Regions from separate parts of the Clostridium sp. HCS.1 genome, predicted to be linked through region 1. Evidence: a T-box and tRNA genes for the amino acid it is inferred to sense, from the RefSeq annotation. Region 1 holds a T-box; the other holds one or more tRNA genes.
What was found. A T-box is a leader RNA that pairs with one kind of tRNA and senses whether it is charged. The one in region 1 lies ahead of serS (serine--tRNA ligase), so its partner is inferred to be a tRNA-Ser.

Region 1 (16,898 bases):
ATAGAAAAAGTAATGAATGAAATAGATATAGAAGATCTTATTCAAGAAGAAGAAGTAGTAGTAACATTAACTCATTCAGGTTATATAAAGAGAATATCAGCTGATACTTATTCATCACAAAGAAGAGGGGGAAGAGGAATACAAGCAATGTCTACAAAGGAAGATGACTTCGTAGAACATGTTAGTATAACTTCTACTCATTCTGATGTATTATTCTTTACTAACAGAGGAAGAGTTTATAAATTAAGAGCCTATGAAATACCGGATGCAGGAAGAACAGCTAAGGGAACTAATATAATTAATTTAATTGCAATTGAGGCAGATGAAAGAATAGAAACTGTACTTACTATAAGAGATGATATAAGTGAAGGATTCTTATTTATGGGAACCAAGCAAGGTTTAGTTAAAAAGACACCTTTATGCGAATTTAAGAATCTAAGAAAAAATGGATTAATAGCAATTAATTTAAGAGATGGAGATGAACTTCTTAAGGTTAAAGTAACTCGTGGAGACGCAGACATAATAATAGCAACAAGAGAAGGTAATGCTATTAGATTTAATGAAAAAGATGTAAGACCAATGGGAAGAACAGCTTCAGGAGTAAGATCTATACACTTAAAGGATAATGATGTTGCAGTTTGCATGGATATAGCAGTTAAGGGAGAAGATTTATTAGTTATAAGTGAAAATGGATTTGGAAAGAGAACACCTATTACTCAGTACAAGGTACAAAGAAGAAGTGGAACAGGTCTAATAACATATAAAATATCTGAAAAGACAGGAAAAGTAGTGGGAGCAACTGTATGTAAGTTAGAAGATGAGCTTATGTTGATAAATACAAGTGGAGTTGCAATAAGAATTAATGTTTCTGATATTTCAGTTACTAGTAGATCAGCAATGGGAGTAACTCTAATGAGAACATCAGATGAAGAAAAGGTTGTTGCAATTGCAAAGATATCTGGTGGAAATGAAGATAAAGAAGAACAATTAAAATTAGAAGAAGATATCAATCATAATGAAATAGAGCCTATAATTAATAATATGGAAGACAATATAGGAAATGAAGAAGATTTAGATGATATAGAATAATAAATAGGTTTAATAAAACCAAAAAACTGAAGTAACTTTATATTTATATTATAAAGTTAACTTCAGTTTTTTTTGTTATTTAAGGGTTGAAAACTAATTATATGATATATACAAGTAAAAAAGTAACGTAATCTTATCCTAGCGTGTCAATATTAGAATAATTGAGATAAAAATAGAAAATTAGAGAATATACATAATAATTTATTAAAATAATAAGGTATATATAAGACCTAGAATATTTAACATGGTAAGATAAATCTCGTCGCTGAGGGGAAACAGCAAACAAGTAAAAAAACTTGTGAAAAAGTTGTTGACAAACAGTAAGACAAATGATAAGATAATGAAGTCGCTTGAGAGCGACGAAGAAAATGGTCTTTGAAAATTGAACAGAATATAAGTTAAGTATAAAGTAAACCAGCAATTCTTTTAAGTCTTAAAATTAAGACTCAAAGTAATTTGAGCAACAGATTAAACTTTTTATTGAGAGTTTGATCCTGGCTCAGGACGAACGCTGGCGGCGTGCCTAACACATGCAAGTCGAGCGAGGAGAGTTCCTTCGGGAACAAACCTAGCGGCGGACGGGTGAGTAACACGTGGGCAACCTGCCTTATAGAGGGGAATAGCCTTCCGAAAGGAAGATTAATACCGCATAACATTGCACTTTCGCATGAAAGAGTAATTAAAGGAGCAATCCGCTATAAGATGGGCCCGCGGCGCATTAGCTAGTTGGTGAGGTAACGGCTCACCAAGGCGACGATGCGTAGCCGACCTGAGAGGGTGATCGGCCACATTGGGACTGAGACACGGCCCAGACTCCTACGGGAGGCAGCAGTGGGGAATATTGCACAATGGGGGAAACCCTGATGCAGCAACGCCGCGTGAGTGATGAAGGTCTTCGGATCGTAAAGCTCTGTCTTCAGGGACGATAATGACGGTACCTGAGGAGGAAGCCACGGCTAACTACGTGCCAGCAGCCGCGGTAATACGTAGGTGGCGAGCGTTGTCCGGATTTACTGGGCGTAAAGGGAGCGTAGGCGGACTTTTAAGTGAGATGTGAAATACCCAGGCTCAACCTGGGGGCTGCATTTCAAACTGGAAGTCTAGAGTGCAGGAGAGGAGAGTGGAATTCCTAGTGTAGCGGTGAAATGCGTAGAGATTAGGAAGAACACCAGTGGCGAAGGCGACTCTCTGGACTGTAACTGACGCTGAGGCTCGAAAGCGTGGGGAGCAAACAGGATTAGATACCCTGGTAGTCCACGCCGTAAACGATGAATACTAGGTGTAGGGGTTGTCATGACCTCTGTGCCGCCGCTAACGCATTAAGTATTCCGCCTGGGGAGTACGGTCGCAAGATTAAAACTCAAAGGAATTGACGGGGGCCCGCACAAGCAGCGGAGCATGTGGTTTAATTCGAAGCAACGCGAAGAACCTTACCTAGACTTGACATCTCCTGCATTACTCTTAATCGAGGAAGTCCTTTCGGGGACAGGATGACAGGTGGTGCATGGTTGTCGTCAGCTCGTGTCGTGAGATGTTGGGTTAAGTCCCGCAACGAGCGCAACCCTTATTGTTAGTTGCTACCATTTAGTTGAGCACTCTAGCGAGACTGCCCGGGTTAACCGGGAGGAAGGTGGGGATGACGTCAAATCATCATGCCCCTTATGTCTAGGGCTACACACGTGCTACAATGGCAAGTACAAAGAGATGCGATACCGCGAGGTGGAGCTAAACTATAAAACTTGTCTCAGTTCGGATTGTAGGCTGAAACTCGCCTACATGAAGCTGGAGTTGCTAGTAATCGCGAATCAGAATGTCGCGGTGAATACGTTCCCGGGCCTTGTACACACCGCCCGTCACACCATGAGAGTTGGCAATACCCAAAGTTCGTGAGCTAACCCGTAAGGGAGGCAGCGACCTAAGGTAGGGTCAGCGATTGGGGTGAAGTCGTAACAAGGTAGCCGTAGGAGAACCTGCGGCTGGATCACCTCCTTTCTATGGAGAAATCTAGTAAGCATGGCGCTTATCTAGTATAACTTAGAAGATGGTTTATCTTAACTTCTGTTCAATTTTGAAGGACTAAGTTCTTCAATTTTGTTCTTTGAAAATTGCACATGAATAAAAATAACAACAAGCCAAAAATATTCTTTGTGAATAACTTTGTAATAAATTACTTTTTAAAAGGTCAAGCTACAAAGGGCGCATGGTGAATGCCTTGGCATCAGGAGCCGATGAAGGACGTGATAAGCTGCGATAAGCTTCGGGTAGGCGCACATAGCCAGTGATCCGAAGATTTCCGAATGAGGAAACTCACATGGGAAACCCCATGTATCCTGTGATGAATAAATAGTTACAGGAAGGTAAACCTAGGGAACTGAAACATCTAAGTACCTAGAGGAAGAGAAAGAAAAATCGATTTTCTTAGTAGCGGCGAGCGAAAGGGAAAGAGCCCAAACCAGAGATTTATCTCTGGGGTTGCGGACAGAACATTAACGGAAAATTATAATTAATCGAACACAACTGGAAAGTTGGGCCACAGAGTGTAATAGCCACGTAAGTGAAAATTATAATAACCAAGTTCTGATCCAGAGTACCACGAGACACGTGAAACCTTGTGGGAAGCAGGGAGGACCACCTCCCAAGGCTAAATACTACCTGATGACCGATAGTGAAGAAGTACCGTGAGGGAAAGGTGAAAAGAACCCCGGGAGGGGAGTGAAATAGAACCTGAAACCGTGTGCCTACAACCGGTCAAAGCCCCTTATGAGGGTGATGACGTGCTTTTTGTAGAACGAGCCAACGAGTTACGGTATGTAGCAAGGTTAAGTACTTAAGGTACGGAGCCGAAGGGAAACCGAGTCTTAATAGGGCGACTAGTTGCATGCCGTAGACCCGAAACCGGGTGACCTATCCATGGCCAGGTTGAAGCGGGGGTAAAACCCCGTGGAGGACCGAACCACGTTGCTGTTGAAAAAGCATGGGATGAGCTGTGGATAGCGGAGAAATTCCAATCGAACTCGGAGATAGCTGGTTCTCCTCGAAATAGCTTTAGGGCTAGCGTCGGATATGAGTAATGGAGGTAGAGCACTGAATGGGCTAGGGGGCATATCGCTTACCGAACCTTATCAAACTCCGAATGCCATATACTATTAGTCCGGCAGTCAGACTACGAATGATAAGATCCGTGGTCAAAAGGGAAAAAGCCCAGATCGTCAGCTAAGGTCCCAAAGTGTAAGTTAAGTGGTAAAGGATGTGGGATTTCTAAGACAACTAGGATGTTGGCTTAGAAGCAGCCACTCATTTAAAGAGTGCGTAATAGCTCACTAGTCGAGAGATCCTGCGCCGAAAATGTCCGGGGCTCAAACTTACCACCGAAGCTACGGGCTCAAGATTACTTGAGCGGTAGAGGAGCGTCGTAATCGGGCTGAAGTCGTACCGTAAGGAGCGGTGGACTGATTACGAGTGAGAATGTTGGCATTAGTAGCGAGATGTAAGTGAGAATCTTACAGGCCGAAAATCTAAGGTTTCCTGGGGAAGGCTCGTCCGCCCAGGGTTAGTCGGGACCTAAGCCGAGGCCGAAAGGCGTAGGTGATGGACAATTGGTTGATATTCCAATACCACTATTATCGTTATTATCGATGGTGTGACGGAGAAGGATAGGATGTGCTAGCGATTGGAAATGCTAGTCTAAGCATTTAGGGAGTTAAGATAGGCAAATCCGTCTTAACAATCCTGAGGTGTGATGGGGAAGGCCATTTAGGCTGAAGTATCTGATTCCCTGCTTCCAAGAAAAGCATCTAGAAAGAGAAATAGTGCCCGTACCGCAAACCGACACAGGTAGATGAGGAGAGAATCCTAAGGCCATCGGAAGAATTGCAGTTAAGGAACTAGGCAAATTGACCCCGTAAGTTAGCGAGAAGGGGTGCCTGCGAGAGCAGGCCGCAGAGAATAGGCCCAAGCAACTGTTTAGCAAAAACACAGGTCTCTGCTAAAGCGTAAGCTGATGTATAGGGGCTGACGCCTGCCCGGTGCTGGAAGGTTAAGGGGAACACTTAGCGCAAGCGAAGGTGTGAACTTAAGCCCCAGTAAACGGCGGCCGTAACTATAACGGTCCTAAGGTAGCGAAATTCCTTGTCAGGTAAGTTCTGACCCGCACGAATGGCGTAATGACTTGGGCACTGTCTCAACTGCAAATCCGGCGAAGTTGTAGTGCGAGTGAAGATGCTCGCTACCCGCGATTGGACGGAAAGACCCCGTAGAGCTTTACTGTAGCTTAGCATTGAGTTCCGATATTGTCTGTACAGGATAGGTGGGAGACTGAGAAACTAGGGCGTCAGCCTTGGTGGAGTCAACCTTGGGATACCACCCTGATAGTATTGGGATTCTAACTGGACGCCATGAATCTGGTGACAGGACATTGTTAGGTGGGCAGTTTGACTGGGGCGGTCGCCTCCTAAAATGTAACGGAGGCGCCCAAAGGTTCCCTCAGAACGGTCGGAAATCGTTCGTAGAGTGCAAAGGCAGAAGGGAGCCTGACTGCGACACCCACAAGTGGAGCAGGGACGAAAGTCGGGCTTAGTGATCCGGTGGTACCTCGTGGGAGGGCCATCGCTCAACGGATAAAAGCTACCTCGGGGATAACAGGCTGATCTCCCCCAAGAGTCCACATCGACGGGGAGGTTTGGCACCTCGATGTCGGCTCGTCGCATCCTGGGGCTGTAGTAGGTCCCAAGGGTTGGGCTGTTCGCCCATTAAAGCGGCACGCGAGCTGGGTTCAGAACGTCGTGAGACAGTTCGGTCCCTATCCGTCGCGGGCGTAGGAAATTTGAGAGGAGCTGTCCTTAGTACGAGAGGACCGGGATGGACTGACCTCTGGTGCACCAGTTGTTCCGCCAGGAGCATGGCTGGGTAGCTAAGTCGGGAAGGGATAAACGCTGAAAGCATCTAAGCGTGAAGCCCCCCTCAAGATGAGATTTCCCATAGCGTAAGCTAGTAAGACCCCTTGAAGAACACAAGGTTGATAGGTCAGAGGTGTAAGTGTGGTAACATATTTAGCTGACTGATACTAATAGGTCGAGGGCTTGACCAATAAAATAATGTTATTAATTCATGTGCAATTTTCAGAGAACACTCTGAAATCTGGTGATGATGGCGTAGAGGAAACACTCCTTTCCATTCCGAACAGGAAAGTTAAGCTCTACAGCGCCAATGGTACTGCATGGGAGACTGTGTGGGAGAGTAGGACGTTGCCAGGTGAATAAGGATCTTTAGCTCAGTTGGTTAGAGCAACCGGCTCATAACCGGTCGGCCCGGGGTTCGAGTCCCTGAAGGTCCACCATATTTGGGGGTATAGCTCAGTTGGGAGAGCACTTGCCTTGCACGCAAGGGGTCAAGGGTTCGAATCCCTTTACCTCCACCAAAGCTACGAATATTTCGTAGCTTTTTTTGTATAAAAAATACTACAATAAATATGGGAATAAATATAATAAAAAGCTCTTTATAATATAATAAAAATTATTATTTAAATTTTAACTGTAATATTAAAAAATTAGATTTAGAATAAATTATAAAAGAAAGTAACAGCAGATATTTATAAATAGCTTACAGATATAAATAAATATAAAATGTAAATTTATACTATACAACTAAAGTACAGTTTAATATATGATATAAAAACCACCAAATTTACTGGGGGTTTTTGTTTTTTTATTAATAATATATATATATAATAAAGATATCCAGTATTAATATAGTAAAGTATTAATTATACTTTATATTAGAATTAATGAATTTTATCTATAGTATATTTAGTAGAATATATTTCTAGAAAATAATTTGTACATATAATATATATACCTATATTAGAAAAAGTGTTTAAACATAAAATAAAGAATTATAAATAATAGAAGTTTTTATTCTTATATTTTAAAATAAAATTCTATAGAAATATAAAATAAAATAATAAAAACATATAATTATATAAAATATAATAAAATTATATATGTGTGGAAGTATCTAATTTATTAGTTGTTTGCTATAAAATATCATGTTAACTCTACCAGGCGTATCAATAATATTAAATAAAAGATATTTAGAGAAATATTAAGATATATTAATATAATTTTAAAATATTAAGTATATATTATAAAAAATGATTCTAATAACATGATAAGATAAATCTCGTCGCTGAGGGGAAACAGCAAACAAGTAAAAAAAACTTGTGAAAAAGTTGTTGACAAACAGTAAGACAAATGATAAGATAATGAAGTCGCTTGAGGGCGACGAAGAAAATGGTCTTTGAAAATTGAACAGAATATAAGTTAAGTATAAAGTAAACCAGCAATTCTTTTAAGTCTTAAAATTAAGACTCAAAGTAATTTGAGCAACAGATTAAACTTTTTATTGAGAGTTTGATCCTGGCTCAGGACGAACGCTGGCGGCGTGCCTAACACATGCAAGTCGAGCGAGGAGAGTTCCTTCGGGAACAAACCTAGCGGCGGACGGGTGAGTAACACGTGGGCAACCTGCCTTATAGAGGGGAATAGCCTTCCGAAAGGAAGATTAATACCGCATAACATTGCACTTTCGCATGAAAGAGTAATTAAAGGAGCAATCCGCTATAAGATGGGCCCGCGGCGCATTAGCTAGTTGGTGAGGTAACGGCTCACCAAGGCGACGATGCGTAGCCGACCTGAGAGGGTGATCGGCCACATTGGGACTGAGACACGGCCCAGACTCCTACGGGAGGCAGCAGTGGGGAATATTGCACAATGGGGGAAACCCTGATGCAGCAACGCCGCGTGAGTGATGAAGGTCTTCGGATCGTAAAGCTCTGTCTTCAGGGACGATAATGACGGTACCTGAGGAGGAAGCCACGGCTAACTACGTGCCAGCAGCCGCGGTAATACGTAGGTGGCGAGCGTTGTCCGGATTTACTGGGCGTAAAGGGAGCGTAGGCGGACTTTTAAGTGAGATGTGAAATACCCAGGCTCAACCTGGGGGCTGCATTTCAAACTGGAAGTCTAGAGTGCAGGAGAGGAGAGTGGAATTCCTAGTGTAGCGGTGAAATGCGTAGAGATTAGGAAGAACACCAGTGGCGAAGGCGACTCTCTGGACTGTAACTGACGCTGAGGCTCGAAAGCGTGGGGAGCAAACAGGATTAGATACCCTGGTAGTCCACGCCGTAAACGATGAATACTAGGTGTAGGGGTTGTCATGACCTCTGTGCCGCCGCTAACGCATTAAGTATTCCGCCTGGGGAGTACGGTCGCAAGATTAAAACTCAAAGGAATTGACGGGGGCCCGCACAAGCAGCGGAGCATGTGGTTTAATTCGAAGCAACGCGAAGAACCTTACCTAGACTTGACATCTCCTGCATTACTCTTAATCGAGGAAGTCCTTTCGGGGACAGGATGACAGGTGGTGCATGGTTGTCGTCAGCTCGTGTCGTGAGATGTTGGGTTAAGTCCCGCAACGAGCGCAACCCTTATTGTTAGTTGCTACCATTTAGTTGAGCACTCTAGCGAGACTGCCCGGGTTAACCGGGAGGAAGGTGGGGATGACGTCAAATCATCATGCCCCTTATGTCTAGGGCTACACACGTGCTACAATGGCAAGTACAAAGAGATGCGATACCGCGAGGTGGAGCTAAACTATAAAACTTGTCTCAGTTCGGATTGTAGGCTGAAACTCGCCTACATGAAGCTGGAGTTGCTAGTAATCGCGAATCAGAATGTCGCGGTGAATACGTTCCCGGGCCTTGTACACACCGCCCGTCACACCATGAGAGTTGGCAATACCCAAAGTTCGTGAGCTAACCCGTAAGGGAGGCAGCGACCTAAGGTAGGGTCAGCGATTGGGGTGAAGTCGTAACAAGGTAGCCGTAGGAGAACCTGCGGCTGGATCACCTCCTTTCTATGGAGAAATCTAGTAAGCATGGCGCTTATCTAGTATAACTTAGAAGATGGTTTATCTTAACTTCTGTTCAATTTTGAAGGACTAAGTTCTTCAATTTTGTTCTTTGAAAATTGCACATGAATAAAAATAACAACAAGCCAAAAATATTCTTTGTGAATAACTTTGTAATAAATTACTTTTTAAAAGGTCAAGCTACAAAGGGCGCATGGTGAATGCCTTGGCATCAGGAGCCGATGAAGGACGTGATAAGCTGCGATAAGCTTCGGGTAGGCGCACATAGCCAGTGATCCGAAGATTTCCGAATGAGGAAACTCACATGGGAAACCCCATGTATCCTGTGATGAATAAATAGTTACAGGAAGGTAAACCTAGGGAACTGAAACATCTAAGTACCTAGAGGAAGAGAAAGAAAAATCGATTTTCTTAGTAGCGGCGAGCGAAAGGGAAAGAGCCCAAACCAGAGATTTATCTCTGGGGTTGCGGACAGAACATTAACGGAAAATTATAATTAATCGAACACAACTGGAAAGTTGGGCCACAGAGTGTAATAGCCACGTAAGTGAAAATTATAATAACCAAGTTCTGATCCAGAGTACCACGAGACACGTGAAACCTTGTGGGAAGCAGGGAGGACCACCTCCCAAGGCTAAATACTACCTGATGACCGATAGTGAAGAAGTACCGTGAGGGAAAGGTGAAAAGAACCCCGGGAGGGGAGTGAAATAGAACCTGAAACCGTGTGCCTACAACCGGTCAAAGCCCCTTATGAGGGTGATGACGTGCTTTTTGTAGAACGAGCCAACGAGTTACGGTATGTAGCAAGGTTAAGTACTTAAGGTACGGAGCCGAAGGGAAACCGAGTCTTAATAGGGCGACTAGTTGCATGCCGTAGACCCGAAACCGGGTGACCTATCCATGGCCAGGTTGAAGCGGGGGTAAAACCCCGTGGAGGACCGAACCACGTTGCTGTTGAAAAAGCATGGGATGAGCTGTGGATAGCGGAGAAATTCCAATCGAACTCGGAGATAGCTGGTTCTCCTCGAAATAGCTTTAGGGCTAGCGTCGGATATGAGTAATGGAGGTAGAGCACTGAATGGGCTAGGGGGCATATCGCTTACCGAACCTTATCAAACTCCGAATGCCATATACTATTAGTCCGGCAGTCAGACTACGAATGATAAGATCCGTGGTCAAAAGGGAAAAAGCCCAGATCGTCAGCTAAGGTCCCAAAGTGTAAGTTAAGTGGTAAAGGATGTGGGATTTCTAAGACAACTAGGATGTTGGCTTAGAAGCAGCCACTCATTTAAAGAGTGCGTAATAGCTCACTAGTCGAGAGATCCTGCGCCGAAAATGTCCGGGGCTCAAACTTACCACCGAAGCTACGGGCTCAAGATTACTTGAGCGGTAGAGGAGCGTCGTAATCGGGCTGAAGTCGTACCGTAAGGAGCGGTGGACTGATTACGAGTGAGAATGTTGGCATTAGTAGCGAGATGTAAGTGAGAATCTTACAGGCCGAAAATCTAAGGTTTCCTGGGGAAGGCTCGTCCGCCCAGGGTTAGTCGGGACCTAAGCCGAGGCCGAAAGGCGTAGGTGATGGACAATTGGTTGATATTCCAATACCACTATTATCGTTATTATCGATGGTGTGACGGAGAAGGATAGGATGTGCTAGCGATTGGAAATGCTAGTCTAAGCATTTAGGGAGTTAAGATAGGCAAATCCGTCTTAACAATCCTGAGGTGTGATGGGGAAGGCCATTTAGGCTGAAGTATCTGATTCCCTGCTTCCAAGAAAAGCATCTAGAAAGAGAAATAGTGCCCGTACCGCAAACCGACACAGGTAGATGAGGAGAGAATCCTAAGGCCATCGGAAGAATTGCAGTTAAGGAACTAGGCAAATTGACCCCGTAAGTTAGCGAGAAGGGGTGCCTGCGAGAGCAGGCCGCAGAGAATAGGCCCAAGCAACTGTTTAGCAAAAACACAGGTCTCTGCTAAAGCGTAAGCTGATGTATAGGGGCTGACGCCTGCCCGGTGCTGGAAGGTTAAGGGGAACACTTAGCGCAAGCGAAGGTGTGAACTTAAGCCCCAGTAAACGGCGGCCGTAACTATAACGGTCCTAAGGTAGCGAAATTCCTTGTCAGGTAAGTTCTGACCCGCACGAATGGCGTAATGACTTGGGCACTGTCTCAACTGCAAATCCGGCGAAGTTGTAGTGCGAGTGAAGATGCTCGCTACCCGCGATTGGACGGAAAGACCCCGTAGAGCTTTACTGTAGCTTAGCATTGAGTTCCGATATTGTCTGTACAGGATAGGTGGGAGACTGAGAAACTAGGGCGTCAGCCTTGGTGGAGTCAACCTTGGGATACCACCCTGATAGTATTGGGATTCTAACTGGACGCCATGAATCTGGTGACAGGACATTGTTAGGTGGGCAGTTTGACTGGGGCGGTCGCCTCCTAAAATGTAACGGAGGCGCCCAAAGGTTCCCTCAGAACGGTCGGAAATCGTTCGTAGAGTGCAAAGGCAGAAGGGAGCCTGACTGCGACACCCACAAGTGGAGCAGGGACGAAAGTCGGGCTTAGTGATCCGGTGGTACCTCGTGGGAGGGCCATCGCTCAACGGATAAAAGCTACCTCGGGGATAACAGGCTGATCTCCCCCAAGAGTCCACATCGACGGGGAGGTTTGGCACCTCGATGTCGGCTCGTCGCATCCTGGGGCTGTAGTAGGTCCCAAGGGTTGGGCTGTTCGCCCATTAAAGCGGCACGCGAGCTGGGTTCAGAACGTCGTGAGACAGTTCGGTCCCTATCCGTCGCGGGCGTAGGAAATTTGAGAGGAGCTGTCCTTAGTACGAGAGGACCGGGATGGACTGACCTCTGGTGCACCAGTTGTTCCGCCAGGAGCATGGCTGGGTAGCTAAGTCGGGAAGGGATAAACGCTGAAAGCATCTAAGCGTGAAGCCCCCCTCAAGATGAGATTTCCCATAGCGTAAGCTAGTAAGACCCCTTGAAGAACACAAGGTTGATAGGTCAGAGGTGTAAGTGTGGTAACATATTTAGCTGACTGATACTAATAGGTCGAGGGCTTGACCAATAAAATAATGTTATTAATTCATGTGCAATTTTCAGAGAACACTCTGAAATCTGGTGATGATGGCGTAGAGGAAACACTCCTTTCCATTCCGAACAGGAAAGTTAAGCTCTACAGCGCCAATGGTACTGCATGGGAGACTGTGTGGGAGAGTAGGACGTTGCCAGGTTATTTTTATTTGGGGGTATAGCTCAGTTGGGAGAGCACTTGCCTTGCACGCAAGGGGTCAAGGGTTCGAATCCCTTTACCTCCACCAAGAAGTCATGATTTCATGACTTCTTTTTTTATATTTAAAAGTTTGAAAACTTATATGAATTGATAATAAAAATATATAGTGTTATTATTTTTATAGATGATAGTTAATAATAAAAAATAAGGGTGATTTTATGACTTTATATAGAATAAAGCAATTTATTTGGGGATTTACTTCATTATTTAAAGAAATAGATTATACATATATAACAAAATTTTTAAATGAAAATGAAATAGAGATATTTAATACTCTTAAACATAATGATAAGCACCACTGCATAAGAGTGTGTAAGGATTCAATAAAAATGAGAAATGAATTAAATATAGATGTAGATATGTATAGATTAGGAAGAGCTGCATTATTACATGATGCAGGAAAGGGAAAGATACATTTATCATTAGTAGAGAAGTCTGCAGTTGTATTATTAGATAAATTAACAAGGGGAAAGATAAGAAGATATGATAATATTAAACAAATAAATGTTTATTATAATCATCCTAATATAGGATTAGGGATTTTAATAAAAAATGGATTTGAATATGATAAGGAATTATTAGATGTGGTAAGGTACCATCATAGCCCCAATATAAAAAATGAAAATAAAATGCTTAATATAATTAAGATATGTGATGATAAAAACTAATTTTGAGGTGATTTATGAGTTCTAAAAAGAGAAGAGAAGAGATTATAAATTTATTAATAAAAAGCAATGGAGCTATAAAGGGCACAGAACTTGCTTCTTTATTCGGTGTTACTAGGCAAGTAATAGTTAAGGATATAGCTATTTTAAGAGCAGAGGGTAAAAATATTATAGCAACGCCTGATGGGTATATATATAGTAAAGATAGTAATAAATATAAATCTATAATAGCAGTTAATCATGATAGTAATAGAACCATTGAAGAATTAGAAATAGTAGTTAAGTATGGTGGAATGATAGAAGATGTTATTATTGAGCATCCTATTTATGGTGAAATAAAGGGAAACTTAATGATTAGAAATTTAAATGATTTGAATAAATTTGAAAGTAAATTTAAAGATAAAAATGTTAAACCATTGTCAAATCTAACAAATGGAGTTCATTTACATACAATAGCTGCAGATAGTGAAGAAGATATAAAATCAATAATTAAAGAATTAAAGGAAAAGGGATTTTTATTATAATATGGGAGGAATAAAATATGGATTATGATATTCTTATATTAGGAGGAGGAATCATTGGGTGTGCTGTAGCATATGAGCTATCTAAGTATAATTTTAATATAGCAGTAATAGAAAGAGATTATGATATAGCAGATGATATATCCTTCGTAAATACATCAATTGTGTATGATGGATCTGAAACATCAGATGATGTAATGGCTAGATATGAGTATATAGGAAATGCAATTATGCAGGAAACATGTAAAAAGTTCAATGTTCCTTTCAAGAAGGTAGGAGCATTAAGAGTTGTTAATGATGATAATGGTGTTAAAAAGCTTATAGAAATGCATGAAAGAGCTAAGAATAGGGGAATAGAAGGGGTCTATTTAATAGATGATAAAGATGTTTATGATATAGAGCCTAATATAAATCATAATATAAAAAAAGGTCTTTATTCAGAAAATATAGGAATTGTAGCACCTTATGACTTAGCTATATCCTACGCTGAAGTGGCATTTGATAATGGTGTTATTTTTAGATTAGAGGAAGAAGTATTAAATATTCAAAATTTATCAAAAGGATTTAGAGTTACAACAAATAAAAATAAGTTTAGTTGTAAAGTAGTTATTAACACTATACCACATGAGATATATATTAAAGAAAATGGAAAAGTTGAAGAAAAAGAACAAGAAGTAGGTAGTAGAAAATTTAAAAACATGAGTTATCTATTAGTAGAAGATAGTTATAAAAATAAGTTAAATAAGATAGTTATAGAAACTTTTGATAAGGATACATTTATTTTAAGTACACCTACAACTACTACAGGTACATTAATAGGAATTAAAAGTACTGAAAAGACAAGTTTAAGTGATAATTTGTTTTATGCTAATAGATTATTGAAAAATTTAAATCAGAACAATATTAGTAATCTTTTTAGGGAAAGTTACAATAAGGATTCAATGCTAATAGATGAAAGTGAAATCGATACAGGCTATATTAGAGTAACAGGAACACATTATGGTAAAATTACTATAGCGCCAGCTATAGCTAAAATGATTTGTGATACTATTGCCAATAACTTAAACTGCACTCTAAAAAAGAATTTTATAGATAAGAGAAGAGAAGTATATAAGTTTAGAGAATTGGGAAAGAAAGAAGCTAATGAAATAATTTCATTAGATAAGAGATATGGAAAAATAATTTGTGTATGTAATAGCATTTCAGAAGGTGAAATAGTAGATTCTATAAGAAGGCCTTTAGGTGCTAGAACTGTAGAAGGAGTAAAAAGAAGAACAGGATCAGGATTTGGAAACTGCCATGGATCCTACTGTGTAGAAAAGATAGTAAATATATTAGCTCGAGAATTAGATAAAAATGTAACAGATATAGTAGATGATTCAAAGGACTCTAAGATAATTTCAAGTAGAATAAAGGAGTTTAAGGATGTATAATTTAGATGAAAAAGAAGAGAATAAGGATATATTTACATCAGTAGTTAGAGTTAAAGGCAGTGATAAATATAGAGTAGTACCTGTTAAGTCAAGTGAAAAAGTAGATATAAGTATCTGGAGAGAACTATCTAAAGTATTAGGAAGAATATATGTAAGTACTCCAATAAGGGTAGGAGATACAATATGTAAAAATATACTTAATACTGGGGTTGACATTATATGTACACGGGATTTATCAGATGACTAAATAAATTATTGACATTAATATTTTTTTATAATATATTAAGAATAAATATAATAAAACTGTTGAAAAGGCTAGTAATATCAGTATTTGCTTTAAGAGAGTCGATGGATGGTGTGAATCGATAGTAATATGATATGAATCCACCTTGGAGGGACTGTGATGAACAGTACGGTATAAACCGTTAAATTTTTTAAGAGAGTAGCATTATTATGTTACTAATTAGGGTGGCAACGCGGAACTTTTCGTCCCTTTTAGGGAAAGAAAGGTTCTTTTTTATTGAAAAAAATTAAAAGGTATAAATTATTAGGAGGGATATAAAATGTTAGATTTAAAGTTTGTAAGAGAAAATCCAGAAATAGTTAAAAAAAATATAGAAAATAAGTTCCAAAATAATAAACTTCCATTAGTAGATGAAGTAATAGAATTAGATAAGAAGCTTAGGGAAGCTAAACAAGAAGCTGAATCATTAAGAGCTAATAGAAATAAGTTATCAAAACAAATTGGTGGTTTAATGGCTCAAGGAAAAAGAGAAGAAGCAGAAGAAATGAAAAAGAAGGTAACTGAAAATTCAGAGCGTTTATCTGAGTTAGAAGCTAAAGAATCAGAGTTATCAGAAAGAGTTACTACTATAATGTTAAATTTACCAAATATAATTGACCCAAGTGTTCCAATTGGTAAAGATGATAGCCAAAATGTAGAAGTTGAACGTTTTGGAGAACCAAAGGTTCCAGATTTTGAAGTTCCATACCATACAGATATAATGGAAAAGTTAAGTGGATTAGATTTAGATAGTGCTAGAAAAGTAGCAGGAAGTGGATTCTATTACTTAATGGGGAATATTGCAAGACTTCATTCAGCAATAATTTCTTATGCTAGAGACTTTATGATAGATCGTGGATTTACTTATTGTATTCCTCCATATATGATACGTAGTGAAGTTGTTACAGGAGTTATGAGCTTTGCTGAAATGGATGCTATGATGTATAAAATTGAAGGAGAAGATTTATATCTAATTGGAACAAGTGAACATTCTATGATAGGTAGATATATAGATACTATATTACCAGAAGAATCATTACCACAAACTTTAACAAGCTATTCTCCTTGTTTTAGAAAAGAAAAAGGAGCTCATGGAATAGAAGAAAGAGGAGTATATAGAATTCATCAGTTTGAAAAGCAAGAAATGATAGTTGTATGTAAACCAGAAGAAAGTATGGAATGGTATGATAAATTATGGAGAAATACTGTAGATTTATTCCGTTCTCTAGATATACCAGTTAGAACTTTAGAATGTTGTTCTGGAGATTTAGCAGATCTTAAGGTTAAGTCAGTAGATGTAGAAGCTTGGTCACCAAGACAAAAGAAATATTTTGAAGTAGGAAGTTGTTCTAACTTAGGAGATGCACAAGCTCGTCGTTTAAAGATTCGTGTAAATGGTAAGGATGGAAAATACTTTGCTCATACATTAAACAATACAGTTGTTGCACCACCAAGAATGTTAATAGCTTTCTTAGAAAACAATTTAAATGAAGATGGATCAGTAAATATTCCAACTGCGCTTCAACCATACATGGGAAATATGAAAGTAATTAAGTAATTAATTTATAAGAGATACATATAAATATATGTATCTCTTAATTTACATAATATATAAAAAGAGTAATAATAATTAATATTATTTTAATTACTTAAATATTGTTTAAATTTAAATATAAA
Region 2 (16,898 bases), 150 kb from region 1:
TTTCTCCTTTCTTTTTCCAGATTAATATATATTCATAATAAATTATTTTCAAAAAAATTGCAATAGCTAAAAAAACGATAAAAAAACAGAGGTAGAAAGGCAGTATTAAATACCATATATCTTTTTCTGAATTTTTCGCCTATTATTTTACAAAATACACCATATAATTTTCATCATAATATTTATTATTTGATTTTATTGCATTTTTTTCTTTGCCATAAGTTATGAATTCTAATGTATTATATAAACCAATGGCTTTTGTATTACTACTTACTACAGCTAAACTTAATTGTTCTAATTCTTCCATAGTTTTTGCTATATTAATTAATTCAGTTAATAGTTTCTTAGCAATTCCTTTTCTTCTGTATTCAGGTATTATATACATTCCCCATATAGTTGCTTTATGTCTTAATTTAATCCTTGTTTCTCTATATAATCCAATTACACCTATTATTTTATTTTCATCATTAAAAGCTCCTAAAATAAAATTATTATTTATAGGCTTAATATAGTTATTATTGAATATTTCTATAAGGCTTTGTATTGGCTTCTTTATTTCTTCTTCATAAGTTGCTCCAAAGGCATCCCCATCTTCTCTTAAAGCCCTAAATCTTAATTCCCAAAACTCTCTTGCATTATCTTCAGTTAATCTTCTTATCTTCATAAATTCCTCCTACTTTATATTTAAATTATCAATATATTCTTTTGCTTCCTTAAGCCCTAAACCAGTATGCTCTCTATATTTCTTTATAGCCTTTATCTTTCCCTCATTTAAAATGATATCCTTCAATTCCTCATCAATATTTCTATAAAGTTCTATTCCAAAATGATTAACCAGCTTGTCTAAAGTTTTATTTAATTTCTTAACTTCTTCCCCTATTTGAGAAATATAAATTATCATAAATCCAACTATTATAAATAAAAATACACTACCTAATCCATCCATTATATTAACTTCCATCCTTTATTTAAGATTTAATTTCCCCTTAGATTTTAATATCAAATCAGAAACTATTATTGATAATAAATAACTTATAAGCGGTTCTTTTGTATCAAATATTACTACTCCTATCCAAAAAATAGCTATAGATAATAAAAATACCTCTATCAAATAATATTTGGGCCCTCTATATATAATCATTAATTTTCTCCTTAAATCTTCACTACTTTCTATTCTTATAAATCCTCATCTATATAAAGTTAGGCTACATTTTAAAATTAGATTCTTCTATCCATTTATCTAATGCATTTTTGCTAAAAATAAAATTTTCTCCTACTTTTGTATATGGAATTCCTGATTCTTTATTATTTAATATTTGCATTAGTCTATCTTGTGATATTCCTAAATATATTGATGCAGTGTCAACATTAAGAATACTTTTACTATCTTTATCATTAAGTGAAATATCTCTTATAGTAGTGCTAATATTATTAGCTCCTTGAAATAGTCCATCTCCTATGAATCTTCCCTTATTTTCAATTCCCTTTGAAATAATAGATGCAGCAATAACTATAGAAAGTGCTAAAGAAAAAATTGATATAGGTAAAAGTTTATCCTTTGACATTAATTATACCCCCTTAAATTTACTAATTATGATGATTCTCAAGTAACATTATACCATATATTGTAATTCTAGTTAAATTTTATACTAACTTCATTTATAGTTTTTATAGTACAATAATCTTAATCAAAAATAAGGAGGGATATAATTTGAGTTTGTACGATAAGAAATATCTATCTATAGTTAGAGATATCTTAGATAATGGGTATTACGATAATAATAGAACAGGAATGCCTACATATAAGCTACCACATCAAATTATGCAATTTAACTTACAAAAGGAATTTCCTATTCTAACCACTAAAAAGGTTGCATTTAAAACAGCTATAAAGGAAATGCTATGGATATATAGGGATCAATCCAATGATGTTACAAAGCTTCAAGAGCAAAATGTACACATTTGGGATGAATGGGTAGATGAAAATAACACAATCGGTAAAGCTTATGGATACCAAATAGCTAAATTTAATCAAGTTGATAAACTTATTGAAACTTTAAAAACTAATCCTCAAGACAGAAGAATGATAATGTCTATGTGGAACATCGAGGACTTACCAGAGATGACTTTACAGCCTTGTTGCTATCAAACTTTATGGGATGTAACTGATGGCCACCTAAACTGTATGTTAATCCAGCGTTCAAATGAGCGCCATTAAGTAGTAATACTTTTTGCAAACCCTGTTAAACGGGGAAAGTCCATTTTTATAGGATAATCCCGTGCTAAATATTTATATATCAAATATAAAGGGCTGATTACAAATGAAGAAATTTAAATGTTGTTCCAGCAACTATACTATATAGGATAAGATCTAAAAATTATCCTACATATGAATATTATGATATATAAATAAATGCCTAACGACTATCGAAAACATATTTAATATATTTAAAAGGATATTAGATATAAGTAAGTAGAGTACCCCTCAAGCTATCGGAGGTCACATTGACATGTGAGGTAACGGGAAAAGCAGGGAATCTATAAAATAACATTTTATAGATTATGATATAGTCTTTTCTGTATAGAAATATACAGCAGCTTTTCTAAATAAAGCGGATAAGGTGTAGCGAGCCTTATTGAAAATTTAGTCAGGAGACATACCACTAGGGGTTCCATTTAATACCAGTCAATATGCTGTACTTGTTCATTTAATAGCTCAAGTAACTAATCTTAAACCTGGATTATTTACTCATGTTATTAATAATGCTCATATTTATGAAAACCAAATTGAAGGGATGAAACTTCAACTTACTAGAGAAAATGAAGATTTTGAAGCTCCAAAGCTTTGGATAAACCCTGAAATTACTAACTTCTACGATTTCACTGTAGATGATATAAAACTAATAGATTACAAGCACCATGACCCTATTAAAATGGAGGTAAGTGTATAATGTTATCAATTATAGTTGCTGTAGCAAGCAATGATGTAATTGGTGGAGATAATCAGCTTCTATGGCATATCTCTAAGGACCTAAAGAGATTTAAGGAAATTACATCTGGTCATACTATAATTATGGGAAGAAAAACCTTTGAATCTTTACCAAAAGTCTTACCTAATAGGCATCATATTGTGATTACAAGAGATAAAGATTATAAAGTTGACTCAACTGAAGTTGAAGTAGTTAATGATATAAATTATATTATAGATAGATTTGAAAATTCTAATGAAGAAGCTTTTATTATCGGTGGTGGAGAAATATATAAATCTCTTTTACCTAAATCTGATAAACTTTATTTAACTAAGGTTTATAAAGATTTTAATGGAGATACTACCTTCCCTAAAATAAATCTTGAAGATTGGTTCATTGATTACGAATCTGAAATATTTATTAATGAAGCTGATAATTTAAAATTTAGTTTTATAGATTTAACAAGAAAATAAAAAGGAGATAGATATTATATTCTTTTCGACCTCACAGGCTCCAAGTCGCCAGAACATAATATCTATCTCCTCCAATACTGAAGGAAAGGAATTTATAAAAAATTATTCACAGGGTAATCTTTTTATAAATTCCTAAATATCAAAAAAGAAAACGAGGGTATTCCTAAAGGAATTCCCTCGCTTTCTTTGTCCTATTGTATGTTAATCCTATTGAAGAGTAACCTATAAATAATTATTTTTAAATTTCACATTTACATTAAAAAAACCCTTCTTGCAAGAAAGGCCTAAAATTAAACCGTGCACCTAGCTTCGACAGTAGTCTATAGACGTTACTATGTAGTTAGCTCTGACAAGATTTATCCATATCACACGCAGTAATCGCTTATCGCTGCTTCCTTCCGGACCTGACGAGGTTCACGCACTTACGTCGTATGGGACCTTGCCATCAACACCACTTGCATAGGCAGGCTCTACAGACTAAAGCCTAGGCTAGGAATTCAATCCTGCTATAGCGGATTGCAGGTTACAGGGCACCGCTAACTCCCCATCTAGCACGGCCATGGCGGAGAGAAGGGGATTTGAACCCCTGATAGAGTTTCCCCTATACACGCTTTCCAGGCGTGCTCCTTCGACCACTCGGACATCTCTCCATATTAAATTAATGAAAATAATTAATAACATAATTATTTTTAAATTTGCTTATAGTTACTTAATTTGAACTACTGCTATATATTATCATATACAAATAAATATTGCAACATTTAAAAGCTAAGGCCACCCAAATTAAAATTTAATATAACTTTATAAAGGCATAAAATTCACTTTAAACTATAAATAATATAAAAGGAATAATAAAAAATGTAGAATTAAAGAATAAACTTCTAAAGAAGTTTATAAAATCAGTACATCAATAATTCTACATTTCATATATATTTTTTATTAATATTATTTATGCTCTTTTCTTTTTAGTTACAAATATAATTAGCACTATTCCTAGAACTATTCCTATTAAGCTTACAATTTGAGCTGTTCTAAGACCCATAAACATTAAGCTATCTGTTCTTAATCCTTCAATGAAGAATCTTCCTATTGAATATAAAATCATATATCCACCAAGTACAATTCCATCTTTTCCATCTTTCTTTTTAAGAAGTATATAAACTAGAATTAAGCAAACTAATAAATTCCATAAAGACTCATATAAAAATGTTGGATGATAATAAATACCCTTTATCAACATACCCTTTTGTATAAATTCTGGGAACTTACTTATAAATTCTTGAGATACAGGCCCCCCATGAGCTTCTTGATTCATAAAATTTCCCCAACGACCTATAGCTTGTGCTAAAATAACCCCTGGCATTATTACATCTACATATTTTAGAAAATTAACTTTTCTATATCTAGCAAAGATATACCCTGACAATAATGCTGCTATAACACCACCATGAATAGCCATTCCACCATTTCTTATATTTATTACATCCATAAAAGAATGATAGTTTTGATATTCAAATGCAACATAATATAATCTTGCTCCTATAATTGATATAGGGAAAGTAATTAAAAAGGCATCTATTATTACATCGTAGTCAATATTTTTCTTCTTTGCTAGAAAATACATTAATAGCATAGCTGCTAAAACCCCAAATGATATTATTAATCCATACCATCTAATTTCTAAGCCAAAAACTTCAAAAGCTACTGGATTCATTTCGTTCCTCCTCTACAATTTGTTTTTTCTTCTATTTTTAAAAAATGATGTTAGTAAATCACTACATTTTTGATTATAACACCATTTTATATCAACTTGCCAATTAAATACATTGTAACCTAATAAATTTATTGTTGACCCACAAGCTCCCATGTCTTTATTGAATGTACCAATATATAATTTAGATATTCTGCTTTGTGCTATAGCTGCTGCGCACATTGGACAAGGTTCTAGGGTTACATACATATGGCAACCAGATAGCCTCCAATTATCTAACTTTTTACTTGCTTCTTCTATAGCTAAAATTTCAGCATGGGCAGTAGTAAGTTTCATCTCTTCTTTTAAATTGTGTTTTTGTGATATTATTTGTCCATCTTTAACTATTACTACTCCAACAGGGACTTCCCCCTTATAAAAAGCCTTTTCGGCCTCTCCTATTGCAAGATCCATGTAGTCCATAATACATTTCTCCTAAATAAAAAATTTTATAAAAAGGAGCTACTAAAGCAGCTCCAAATATACATTGGTGCTACAGCACCTTAAGTAAATATTCTAACCTTTTTAATTCTATTCTTATCAATATCTTCTACTATAAATCTAATATTATTAATCTTAACCTCTTCATTTGGTTCTGGAAATCTTCCTAATTCTCCAATAACTAAACCTCCTACAGAATCAAATTCTTCTGATTCCATAGTAACGCCTATTAAGTCTCCAATATAGTCTAACCTTGCACTACCATCAACTATATATTCATCTTCTTTAACAACTATTATGTTACTATCTCTTTCATCATCGTATTCATCCTCAATTTCTCCAACTACTTCTTCAATTAAGTCCTCAATAGTAACTATACCCACATTACCACCATATTCATCTAATACTACTGCAATATGATTTCTTGTTTTCTTCATTTCTTTAAATAATTCAGTTATCTTCTTAAACTCAAAAGTGTAGTAAGGTTCTCTCATATAATCTGATACTTTAAAGTTTTCTTCACATCCTGATGCCATTATTAAATCTTTAACATTAAGTATTCCTATAACATCATCTATGTTTTCATTATAAACTGGTAATCTTGAAAATTGCTCAGTTTTAATTATATTAATAACTTCTTCATAGGTAGCATTAACATCTACAGCTACTATATCTACCCTTTGAACCATTACATCCTTTACTTGAGAATCAGCAAACTCAAAAACATTAAATATCATTTCCTTCTCAACGCCTTCAAGTACTCCCTCTTCCTCACTAACCCCAACCATAGTTCTTAATTCTTCTTCTGTAATAAATGGTTCTGTAGCTTTAGGATCACCACCTAAAAGTCTTATAAAAATTCCAGATATAGCAGTAAATATTAATACTAAGGGTTTAAATACTTTAACTATAAAATTTATTGGTTTACTAACCATTAAAGATACCTTTTCAGAATTTTGCTTAGCTATAGATTTAGGCGTTATTTCACCAAATATAAGGACTAAAATAGTCATTATTACAGTAACCACACCTACACCACTTGGTCCAATAACCTTAACAGCAACTGATGTAGCAAGTGCTGATGCTCCAATGTTAACTATATTGTTTCCAATTAATATTGCTCCTAATAATTTGCTTGGGTCCTGAGATAATTTTTCAACTAATTTTGCTCCTCTAACTCCCTCATCCACCATATGTCTTATTCTAATTTTACTTAGTGCCATTAAGGCTGTTTCTGACATAGAGAAGAATCCTGACATTATTAATAATATTATCAATAATATTATCTGCCACGTGTAACTCTCCAAAATAATTCACTCTCCTAATGATAAATATATTTTATTATCTATTATATCATATATAAATTTCAAAATATTAGAACTAATAAAAATTGTATCCTTAAATTTATATTCTTCTACGCAATTTCATATTCTTCAACTACATTTTTTATCCATTTTCCTGACTTTAATCTACTTCTTTCAAATATAATTTTGATAAACTCTTCTGTACATATTAAGAAATATACTAATGTTACAGGAAAGCCTAAGAATATTGCTCCAATAAAGGAAATAGGTACAGCATAGAACCATACAGTTCCTAATTGGACTAGTGTTGAATAAAGAGTATCTCCGCCACCTCTAAAAATTCCAACAATCATAACTACATTATAGAATCTTATAGGACATATTAATGCCATAATTCTTAAAACTGTAACTGCGTCTTTAAAAGTATTTGCTTCAACATTAAATGGTCTAACAATTTGTGGTGCTAAAAGCCATACTGCTATTCCTATTATTAATCCTATTATAGGAGAAATTTTACCTATCTTATGTGAATAATCTACAGCAATATCTTCTTCATTAGCACCAATTTTATTCCCAACCATTATTGCAGCAGCTGATGCTAACCCTATACATAAGACCATAAACATATTATTTAATGTTGTTGCAATTTGCATTGTGGCAACAGCACTAGTTCCTATTTGTGCATAGGCTATTGAGTATGCTGTCATTCCTAGTGACCATAATAATTCATTAGCAATAACAGCAGTAGAAGTATTGAAATACACCTTGATAAAATTCATATCAAAAGAAAATAGTTCTTTTATCTTTGATGAAACAATATTATTTTTAACATAAATCATGAAAAATATATAAGTCATTTCTAAAGTTCTTGCAATAGTTGTTGCTAAAGCTGCCCCAACTACCCCCATTGGTTTTATTCCTAAGTTTCCAAATATAAATATCCAGTTTAAAAGTGCATTACAAATTACACCTATTAAGCTAGCGTACATAGGGATCTTAGGCTGTTCTGTACTTCTTAGTGCAGATGAAAATCCTTGAGTAAAATTTGTAAATAAAAAGCTAATAGCAATAACTCTTAAATACTGTGATCCAAGTTCAATAACTCTAGGATCTTTTGATAATATAGCCATTATTGAGCCTGATAATATAAAGGCTGCTCCTCCAAATATTATTGATGCAATTAAACCTATTGATATATCTAATCCAAGGACCTTCTTAATATTTATAACATCTTTCTTTCCCCAGTACTGTGACATAAACACACTAGCACCTGCATTTATGCCTGAAAGACATAACATAAATATAAAGAAATATTGATTTGCTAGTCCTACTGCTGCAATAACCTCCTCTCCTAATCTACCAATCATCAGATTATCTACAAGATTTAAAGATGATGTTATAAAGCTTTGAAAAGTTATTGGCAATGCTAAGGTAAGCATTGTAGTTATAAAAGTTTTATCCTTTAGTATTTTCTTCATTTTATCCTCCTGCATTTATTAGTACGAATACTTTTATTTAATACATAAAAAAAAGAGCAATGGGTAATTAGCTGCCCATCTGCTCTTAAATCATAAAATATTTTCTAATAATTCCCCTAGTTTGTCAACAATATTAAAACACTAAATTAAAGTAACAATATTTAATTAAGTAAAAAACTCGTAAACCTTGAATTATCTTGGTTTACGAGTTTTTTATTGGTATCCCCAACAGGGATCGAACCTGTATCTGTCCCTTAGGAGGGGACTGTTCTATCCATTGAACTATGGAGACTTAAGTACCAAATAAATTGTATAATAACATTTTCTTCATGTCAATATATAAAGTATGCATATGGAAAAACTCCTATGTTTTACTAACTCAATAGCTTAGATATTAAATCATAATAACCACTCCTTAAAGGGGTGGTTATTATTTTTTTAGTTATATATTAAATCTATTTTATTCTTTTACTAATGTTACTTCTACAGGAATTTCTTTTTCTACTGTTTCTCCTGCCATTAATTTTACTGCTGTTTCTACAGCTGTTGATCCCATTAAATCAGGTTGTTGAGCTACTGTTGCAGCCATTTTACCATCTTTAACTGCTGCCAAAGCATCATCAGTTGCATCAAAGCCTACTACTACTATATCTTTTCCATTAATTGCTTCTACAGCACCTAAAGCCATTTCATCATTATGTGCAAATACACCTACTATATCAGGATTAGCTTGTAGCATATTTTCCATAACTGTCATACCTTCTGAACGATTAAAGTTTGCAGTTTGTTTTGATACTACATTAAGTTTTGTGTCAGCTATTTCATGGAAGCCTTTACCACGATCTATTGCAGCACTTGTTCCAGGTACTCCTTCTAATTCAGCAACTTTAGCACCTTCTCCAACTAAGCTTAATAGATATTCTGTTGCCATTTTTGCACCTGCTACATTATCAGAAGCTATTGCACAATCAACATCTACACCATTTACGACACGGTCAACAGAAACTACTTTAATACCTTTTGCAATTGCATCTTTTACTGCAGGTGCTACTGCATCGGAATCTACAGGATTAACAATTAATACACTAATATTTTTTGAAATAAGATCTTCAATATCACTTGTTTGTTTTGCAGCATCATCTCCTGCATCTACAACAATTAATTCCACATTTTTTTCTTTTGCTTTTTCTTTAGCACCATCACTTAAAGTTACGAAGAAAGGATTGTTTAATGTTGATACTGAAAGACCTATACTTCCATTACCTTCTTTTGTTTCTGTACCACTGTCTTTTTCCCCGTCAACACTGACTGAACTACAAGCAGTTACAGACATCATCATTGCTGTTGCTAATGCAATACCAAGTAATTTTTTAATTTTCAGTTTCATATTTTTTCCCTCCTAATACTTTTACAACTCTACAAATTTTATTTTTATAAAAAGTGTGAGTTGATTTTTAAATTTTATTATATGTTATATTTTGTATAACCTAATTAATTTTGATTAACGTTTACGATCTGATAATACAGCAATTAGAATTACAACTCCTTTTACCACATCTTGATAGTAAGAAGATACACCAAGTATGTTTAACCCATTATTCAAAACAGCAATAATTAAAACACCTACAAATGTACCCCATATACGACCACGTCCTCCATTCATACTTGTTCCACCTAATGCTACTGCTGCGATTGCATCTAACTCATATCCTGACCCTAAAGTAGGTTGTGCTGATCCTAAACGAGATAGCAATATTAATCCTGCTAAAGCTGCCATACAACCAGAAATTGCATATGCTGCTAATTTTGTTTTATCGATATTTACTCCAGATAGTTTAGCTGATTTCCAGTTGCTACCTGTAGCATAAATACGTCGTCCAAATACTGTTTTTTCTAGTATAAATATAAATAATACGAAAATAGCAATAAATAGTATTACAGGAACAGGTATTCCAAATATACTTCCCTTTCCAATAAATTTTAGTAAAAAACTATCTCCTAAATTAGAAATAGGTTTACCATCCATAAAAATCATTGTAGCTCCACGAAATACTGTCATAGTAATTAAAGTTGCAATAAATGGTTGTAAACGCCCTTTTGTTATTAAAACACCACTTATTAAACCAAAGCCTGTACCAATTATTAATGCAAGAAGTATTGCTAATCCTACAGGCATTCCATTTGCAATAAATTTTGCACATAATGCTGTAGATAGAGCTAAAACAGAACCTACTGATAAGTCAATTCCGCCAGTCAATATAACAAAAGTCATACCAAAGGCAATAAGTCCATTTATTGAAGATTGTCTTAGTAATGATAAGAAGTTTCCTACAGTTCTAAATTCGGGACTTATAATACTAATAACTACTATTAATAAAATCAACGCAATTAAAGCCCCTAAATCTTGTACATAATTAATTAATTTCTTATTATTCATTTAGTTTTCCTCCTGTCGCTAAAGTCATAATATTTTCTTGATTAGCTTTTTCTTTTGGTAAAATCCCAGTTATTTTACCTTCTCTTACAACCATTATACGATCAGACATCCCCAATACTTCAGGGAGTTCAGAAGACACCATTATAATTGCAACTCCAGTTGCTGCTAATTTATTAATAATGTTATAAATATCTTTCTTGGCACCAATATCTACTCCCCTAGTAGGTTCATCTAAAATAAGAACCTTAGGGTCTGTATCAATCCATTTAGCAAATACAACTTTTTGCTGATTACCACCACTTAACTTATTACACTCATGTGATGGTCCAAAGCATTTAATGTGTAATTCTTCAATAGCTTCTTTAACTAAATCATTCTCTGTTTTTTTCATGAGAACACCATTTTTAGATATTCTCCCTAAGTTTGCTATAGAAATATTTTTCATAATGCTATCTTCAAGCATTAATCCTTCTGATTTTCTATCTTCAGTAATAAATCCAATTCCATTTTTCATTGCATCACGAGGATTCTTATTTACTATTTCCATTCCATCAATAAAAACTTTCCCTGTTACATTAGGCATATCTCCAAAGATAGCCTTCATAATTTCAGTTCTACCAGCTCCCATTAAACCTGATACACCAAGGACTTCACCTGCACGAACTTGAAATGATATATTATTGAATACTCCAGGGCAATTGAAATCCTTTACTTCAAATACTACAGCTCCTATTTTTGCATTTCTTTCTGGATAACGTTCACCAATTTCACGTCCTATCATCATTTTAACCAAATCATTCATATCAGTATCAGTAATTTTCTTTGTTGCAATATATTCACCATCTCTAAGAACTGTAATACTATCACATAATTCAAATATCTCTTCCATACGATGTGAAATATAAATAATAGAAACGCCTTTTTCTCTTAAGTTCCTAATAATCTGAAATAGTACTTTTGTTTCATTTTGTGTTAAAGCTGCTGTAGGTTCATCCATTATAATAACTTTTGCATCTATCATTAAGGCTTTTGCTATTTCAATCATCTGTTGTTGACCAACTGATAGCCTGTCCATTCTAGTACTAGGATTAATATTAACACCAAGTCTATCTAATACTTTCTTTGCTTCATCACGCATAGATTTCTTGTCACAAACTCCAAACTTATTTGTTATTTCCTTTCCCATAAACATATTTTCTTCTACAGTTAAATCAAACAATACATTTAATTCTTGATGAATAAATACAATACCAGCATTTTCTGCTTCCTTGGGGTTTTTGTAACATACTTCCTTTCCATCTACAATAACAGTACCCTCATCTCTTGTATAAACACCTGTAAGAATCTTCATAAGAGTTGATTTACCAGCACCATTTTCACCTACTAAAGCATGAACTTCTCCATTATCCAATAAAAAACCAGCATTTTTCAGAACCTTATTACCACCAAAAGCTTTATTAATTCCACGCATTTCAATCTGCATAATTTCCCCTCCTTATTTAGAAGATACAACCAGATTGTAAAATAATATTGGCATAAGGAGTTGTTTCTCCTGTACGAATTACTGCCTTGCATTCTTTTGTAAGTAGCTTAAGTTCCACATGAGAAACATATTCTATTTCTGGTTTAATATCTAATTTAGAAAAATAATCTTCTATCTCTGATAATATTTTTGGATTATTTATTTTTATTTCTTCTGCCAAAATTATTTTTTCAATTTTCATGTCACTAGCAACTTCTTTTAAAACATCCATAAAAGCTGGATTACCTAATTTAAATGCTAAATCTATACGCTCAGTTTCATTAGGAATTGGCAACCCACAATCGCCAATGCAAATTCTATCAGTATGTCCCATATAAGATAAAACACGAGAAATATCACTATTTATAATTCCATTTACTTTCATAAATATTACCTCCCAAGTTCCTTATTTACCTCTTCTCTTGTAGGCATTCCAGCCTGTGCACCAAATTTTTCAATAGATAAACTTGCTGCTGTATTTGCAAATAACAATGCATTCTTTATATCTAATCCCCTACAAATTTCCACAGAAAAGGCACCATTTAATGTATCTCCTGCCCCTGTGGTATCTACTACATGTGCAAGTCTTGGAGGGATTTTCAGAATTTCACCAGACTTTAAAGCAGTAGAAACTCCTCTTGATCCTTGGGTTATAACTAACTTTTCAGGATATCTTTTCAATAATTCTTCTGTAGTTTGATTGTCTCCAAAAATAATAGCTGCTTCATGTTCATTAGGAGTTAAGTATGTTACTTTCTCTATAATATCCATAGGTACAGGTGAAGCTGGTGCAGGATTTAAAACTACAGGAATATTTTTTTCTGCACAAAATTCTATAACATAATGAACTGTTTCCAATGGGATTTCATGCTGTAAAACAACCATATCATAGTTTTCCAAAACATCTTTAATGCTATCTATATACCTCTTATCAACTTTACCATTTGCTCCTGGAACAACTACTATTGTATTGTCATTTTCACCAACTGTAATCATAGCAATTCCTGTAGGAACACCTTCTAGAACTTTAATGTAGTTAGTATTTACTCCTAAATTCTTTAAATTCTCTATCATTTTTTGCCCATTACTATCGCTACCTACGCATCCAAACATAGTAACATCCTCTCCAAGCTTAGCCATAGCAACTGCTTGATTAGCACCTTTCCCACCAGGAATATAACTTAGTGTGTCCCCTTGAATAGTCTCCCCTCTTGATGGAATTCTTCTTGCTGTAACAGTCATATCCATATTGATACTCCCTACTACTGCAAATTTCATTTTATTTGCTCCTTTCCGTTTTGTAGTTTGACGTTCTATTAATCTAACATCGAAAATATTTTCTTTATCAAATTCTTCCCCTCTAATATTTTTCATAATAATTTGCACAGCTAATGTGCCCATATCCTTTATTGGTTGGCATATAGTTGTAATTTCTGGTGTAAATATTGAACTAAGTTTAATATTATCGAATCCAATTATTTGTACCATACCAGGTACTCTATATCCTGCTTCCATTAAAACCTTATATGTTGAAATAGCAACCATATCATTACATGCAACAATACCATCTACATCTGGATATTTTTCAATTAATTCTCTGGCAGCTTTTAGCCCCTCTTCATAATCATATTTGCAGTCAACATATTGTTCTTTTATATTATATTTTCTACAAATATCCCTATATCCCTTATATCTTTGTTTACCGCTATCATATTCCATTTCATTTCTAATACATACAATATTTTTACAACCGCAATTTAATAAATGCTCAGTAGCAATTTTCCCACCCTTATAATTATCTGATTGAATATTTGCTATTTCTCCTAATCCTAGCAACTTCCGATCAACCATAACAATAGGAATATTAAAATTACTAATTACATTATTGGTAACTAATTCACTATTTGTCATAATAATAATTCCATCTGCATTTATTTGATTTAGCATTTGAATATTCATCATTTCTTTATCTGTGTTATTATTAGAATTACACAGTAGAATTTTATATCCATTACAATAAGCTTCCTCTTCAATTGATTTCGCTAATTCGCTGAAAAAAGGATTTTCAATATTAGGTATTATAACCCCTATAATTTTAGATGTTTTCTTTAATAATGCTCTTGCTAACTCGTTAGGTCTGAAACCGATTTCTTCTATTGCATCAAGTACTCTTTGCCTTTTTTTCTCATCAACATTAGCGGTACCATTCATAACACGAGATACCGTAGATGGAGAGACACCAGCTATTTCAGCTACCTTTTTAATACTTCCCATGGATACCTCCATTTCTTCCTCTTCTCACACTCTTTGAAAAGCTTTTCAAGTATATATTAATTATATTCCTTTAAATTTTTACTGTCAACATCATTTTCTGAATATTCTGTGTATTATAACATTTAAAAAGTATTGAAAATATGCTTTTCTCAATACTTTTATAATGTATATAATTTTTTCTATGCTATATTACTAATTGCTACACCATTTGATTTTACTTTTATATCTAATATCAATTCTTCTATATAATTCATATTTAATATTTTAACTGAAACAACTATTTCATGCTCTTTATATACCCCATCAATACCATCTAATTCTTTTATACTTAGTAGTTCTATTTCTCTTATTAGAAACTTAACTTCTTTTCCATACATTGGTGCTAAATGTATTTCTATATGAGGGTTTATTAGGTTTAAAATTAGATTTTTATTAATATCTATGTTGTTTTTTATTGTTTTTACTTGACTATTAATTCCCTTTTCTTTTAATTCCTTTTCATCATATATTTCTATATTTATATAATTTTTTAATTTCCCAAAAATTTCTACCTTGTAAAAGTCATCATAGATCGAGTTAAATTTTATGAATATTTCAGATTCATATAAATACTTATTTTCCTTTAGAAATTTTTCTTCAGCTTTTATTATAGAGTTAATCATTAGTGGAAGCCCTTTTCTTATTAGTTTATCCTTTTCCTTTGCTCTTTCATAACCATTCTTATTTGAAACTACATTTACTTGAAAGAAAAGCATATATTTTTCCTTTTCACAACACCATCTTCCACATAGTCCTTCACCTTTATATATGTTCTTACTTTTATTCTCATCCTTATTTATATTTACTGTAATTTTGTTTGAAGATCTTAAATAATTAACTTCATAACATCTTGGTATTATTGGACCATTATCTAATATATCATCTAACTTCTCTACAATTAATTTATAGGGACTTGCCTTATTCAAAACTAACACCTCTACTTACTAATAATTTACAATATATGTTTTCTAAATTAAAATGTGCATCTATGTAACATCACTCATAGCAGAATATTCTTTGAATTTATTATAAAATAAGGAATTTATAAAAGAATTTTTAATTAACTTTTATATACTTAGACTTTGTTATATACTTTATTTATGTACTTATTTATATTATCGAAAGGATTTGATTTGCATGCTTAGATCTATTGTTTGGTATATAGTATTCTTTGGCACACTTATTTTAAGCATTCCTGCTATGATAAGAACTAAGATGCTTACAAAAAAAGGACTAGAAGAAAAAAGAGATGAAGTTGTTTATAAAACTACTACTACTTGGGCAAAAATCTTATTAAAGGTTGCTGGAGTTAAAGTAACAGTACATGGATTAGAAAATATTCCAAAAGATAAAAATGTATTATATATAGGTAACCATCAAGGTAACTTTGATATTCCAATATATATGAGTAAGATTCCTGGACTAAAGGGATTTGTATCTAAAATCGAAGTTAAAAAAATTCCTGGAGTTAGAACTTGGATGGAATATATGTATTGCGTATTTATGGATAGAAGTAGCATAAGAAAATCTGGAGAAGCTATTATTGAAGGTATTAAAATTTTAAAAAAAGGACATTCATTAGTAATATTCCCAGAAGGAACTAGAAGTAAAGGCGATAATATGGGGGAATTTAAGGCAGGTAGCTTTAAACTTGCAACTAAATCTAAAGTACCTATAGTTCCAGTTACTATGAGTGGATCTTATAAGATAATGGAAGCTAATAAAAAGAAATGGATGGTTAAGCCTACTAATGTTGATTTATACATACATCCTGCAATAGAAACATCGAACTTAACTAAAGAAGAACAAGATACACTTAATTCAAAGGTTTATGAAATAATAAAAAGTAAACTACCACAAGACTAAGAAATTAAGAATGTAGAATGTAAAATGTAGAATTTAGGAGGAAACTCCTTGCGGAGTTTCTAAAATTAAGATATGGTTAGTAATTTGTACAAACACTAACCATATTTTAATTCCTTAATTCCTTAATTCTTTAATTCTTTCATTTTTCATTCTTTCATTATTATGTTTTTTTCGAAGTTAATAAGTATTTCCTGAATATCTGTATGACTTCCAGCGTAGCCTAGTAGTTTTTTATTTTTACCTATTACTCTATGGCAAGGAATAATTATTGGTATTGGATTTGCCTTGTTTGCTTGACCTATAGCTCTAACGGCCTTTTCACTTCCTACAGCTTTGGCTATATCA

Region 2: it has a tRNA-Ser gene. The T-box ahead of serS (serine--tRNA ligase) is inferred to sense a tRNA for this amino acid. The anticodon was not compared.

Annotation. Positions count from the first base shown of each region.
Region 1 covers NZ_CP170704.1:7,853-24,750, forward strand. Annotated here, with positions in the region: gene gyrA (DNA gyrase subunit A) at 1-1,089, shown strand, start outside; rRNA gene ACFYH6_RS00040 (16S ribosomal RNA) at 1,566-3,081, shown strand; rRNA gene ACFYH6_RS00045 (23S ribosomal RNA) at 3,270-6,175, shown strand; rRNA gene rrf (5S ribosomal RNA) at 6,225-6,341, shown strand; tRNA gene ACFYH6_RS00055 (tRNA-Ile) at 6,348-6,424, shown strand; tRNA gene ACFYH6_RS00060 (tRNA-Ala) at 6,430-6,505, shown strand; rRNA gene ACFYH6_RS00065 (16S ribosomal RNA) at 7,485-9,000, shown strand; rRNA gene ACFYH6_RS00070 (23S ribosomal RNA) at 9,189-12,094, shown strand; rRNA gene rrf (5S ribosomal RNA) at 12,144-12,260, shown strand; tRNA gene ACFYH6_RS00080 (tRNA-Ala) at 12,272-12,347, shown strand; gene ACFYH6_RS00085 (HD domain-containing protein) at 12,478-12,987, shown strand; gene ACFYH6_RS00090 (transcription repressor NadR) at 13,002-13,508, shown strand; gene ACFYH6_RS00095 (NAD(P)/FAD-dependent oxidoreductase) at 13,526-14,938, shown strand; gene ACFYH6_RS00100 (DUF1667 domain-containing protein) at 14,931-15,185, shown strand; T-box leader at 15,236-15,435, shown strand; gene serS (serine--tRNA ligase) at 15,502-16,779, shown strand.
Region 2 covers NZ_CP170704.1:3,641,695-3,658,592, forward strand. Annotated here, with positions in the region: gene ACFYH6_RS17460 (GNAT family N-acetyltransferase) at 143-664, opposite strand; gene ACFYH6_RS17465 (ribosomal protein L7/L12) at 674-946, opposite strand; gene ACFYH6_RS17470 (hypothetical protein) at 965-1,141, opposite strand; gene ACFYH6_RS17475 (hypothetical protein) at 1,206-1,565, opposite strand; partial or broken gene ACFYH6_RS17480 (thymidylate synthase) at 1,712-2,209, shown strand; partial or broken gene ACFYH6_RS17485 (thymidylate synthase) at 2,649-2,951, shown strand; gene ACFYH6_RS17490 (dihydrofolate reductase) at 2,951-3,442, shown strand; RNA gene ffs (signal recognition particle sRNA large type) at 3,738-3,999, opposite strand; tRNA gene ACFYH6_RS17500 (tRNA-Ser) at 4,003-4,092, opposite strand; gene lgt (prolipoprotein diacylglyceryl transferase) at 4,392-5,156, opposite strand; gene ACFYH6_RS17510 (nucleoside deaminase) at 5,169-5,615, opposite strand; gene ACFYH6_RS17515 (HlyC/CorC family transporter) at 5,696-6,940, opposite strand; gene ACFYH6_RS17520 (MATE family efflux transporter) at 7,048-8,415, opposite strand; tRNA gene ACFYH6_RS17525 (tRNA-Arg) at 8,633-8,707, opposite strand; gene ACFYH6_RS17530 (D-ribose ABC transporter substrate-binding protein) at 8,876-9,802, opposite strand; gene ACFYH6_RS17535 (ABC transporter permease) at 9,917-10,852, opposite strand; gene ACFYH6_RS17540 (sugar ABC transporter ATP-binding protein) at 10,845-12,335, opposite strand; gene rbsD (D-ribose pyranase) at 12,352-12,759, opposite strand; gene rbsK (ribokinase) at 12,765-14,648, opposite strand; gene ACFYH6_RS17555 (staygreen family protein) at 14,828-15,613, opposite strand; gene ACFYH6_RS17560 (lysophospholipid acyltransferase family protein) at 15,825-16,553, shown strand; gene ACFYH6_RS17565 (methylated-DNA--[protein]-cysteine S-methyltransferase) at 16,700-16,898, opposite strand, start outside.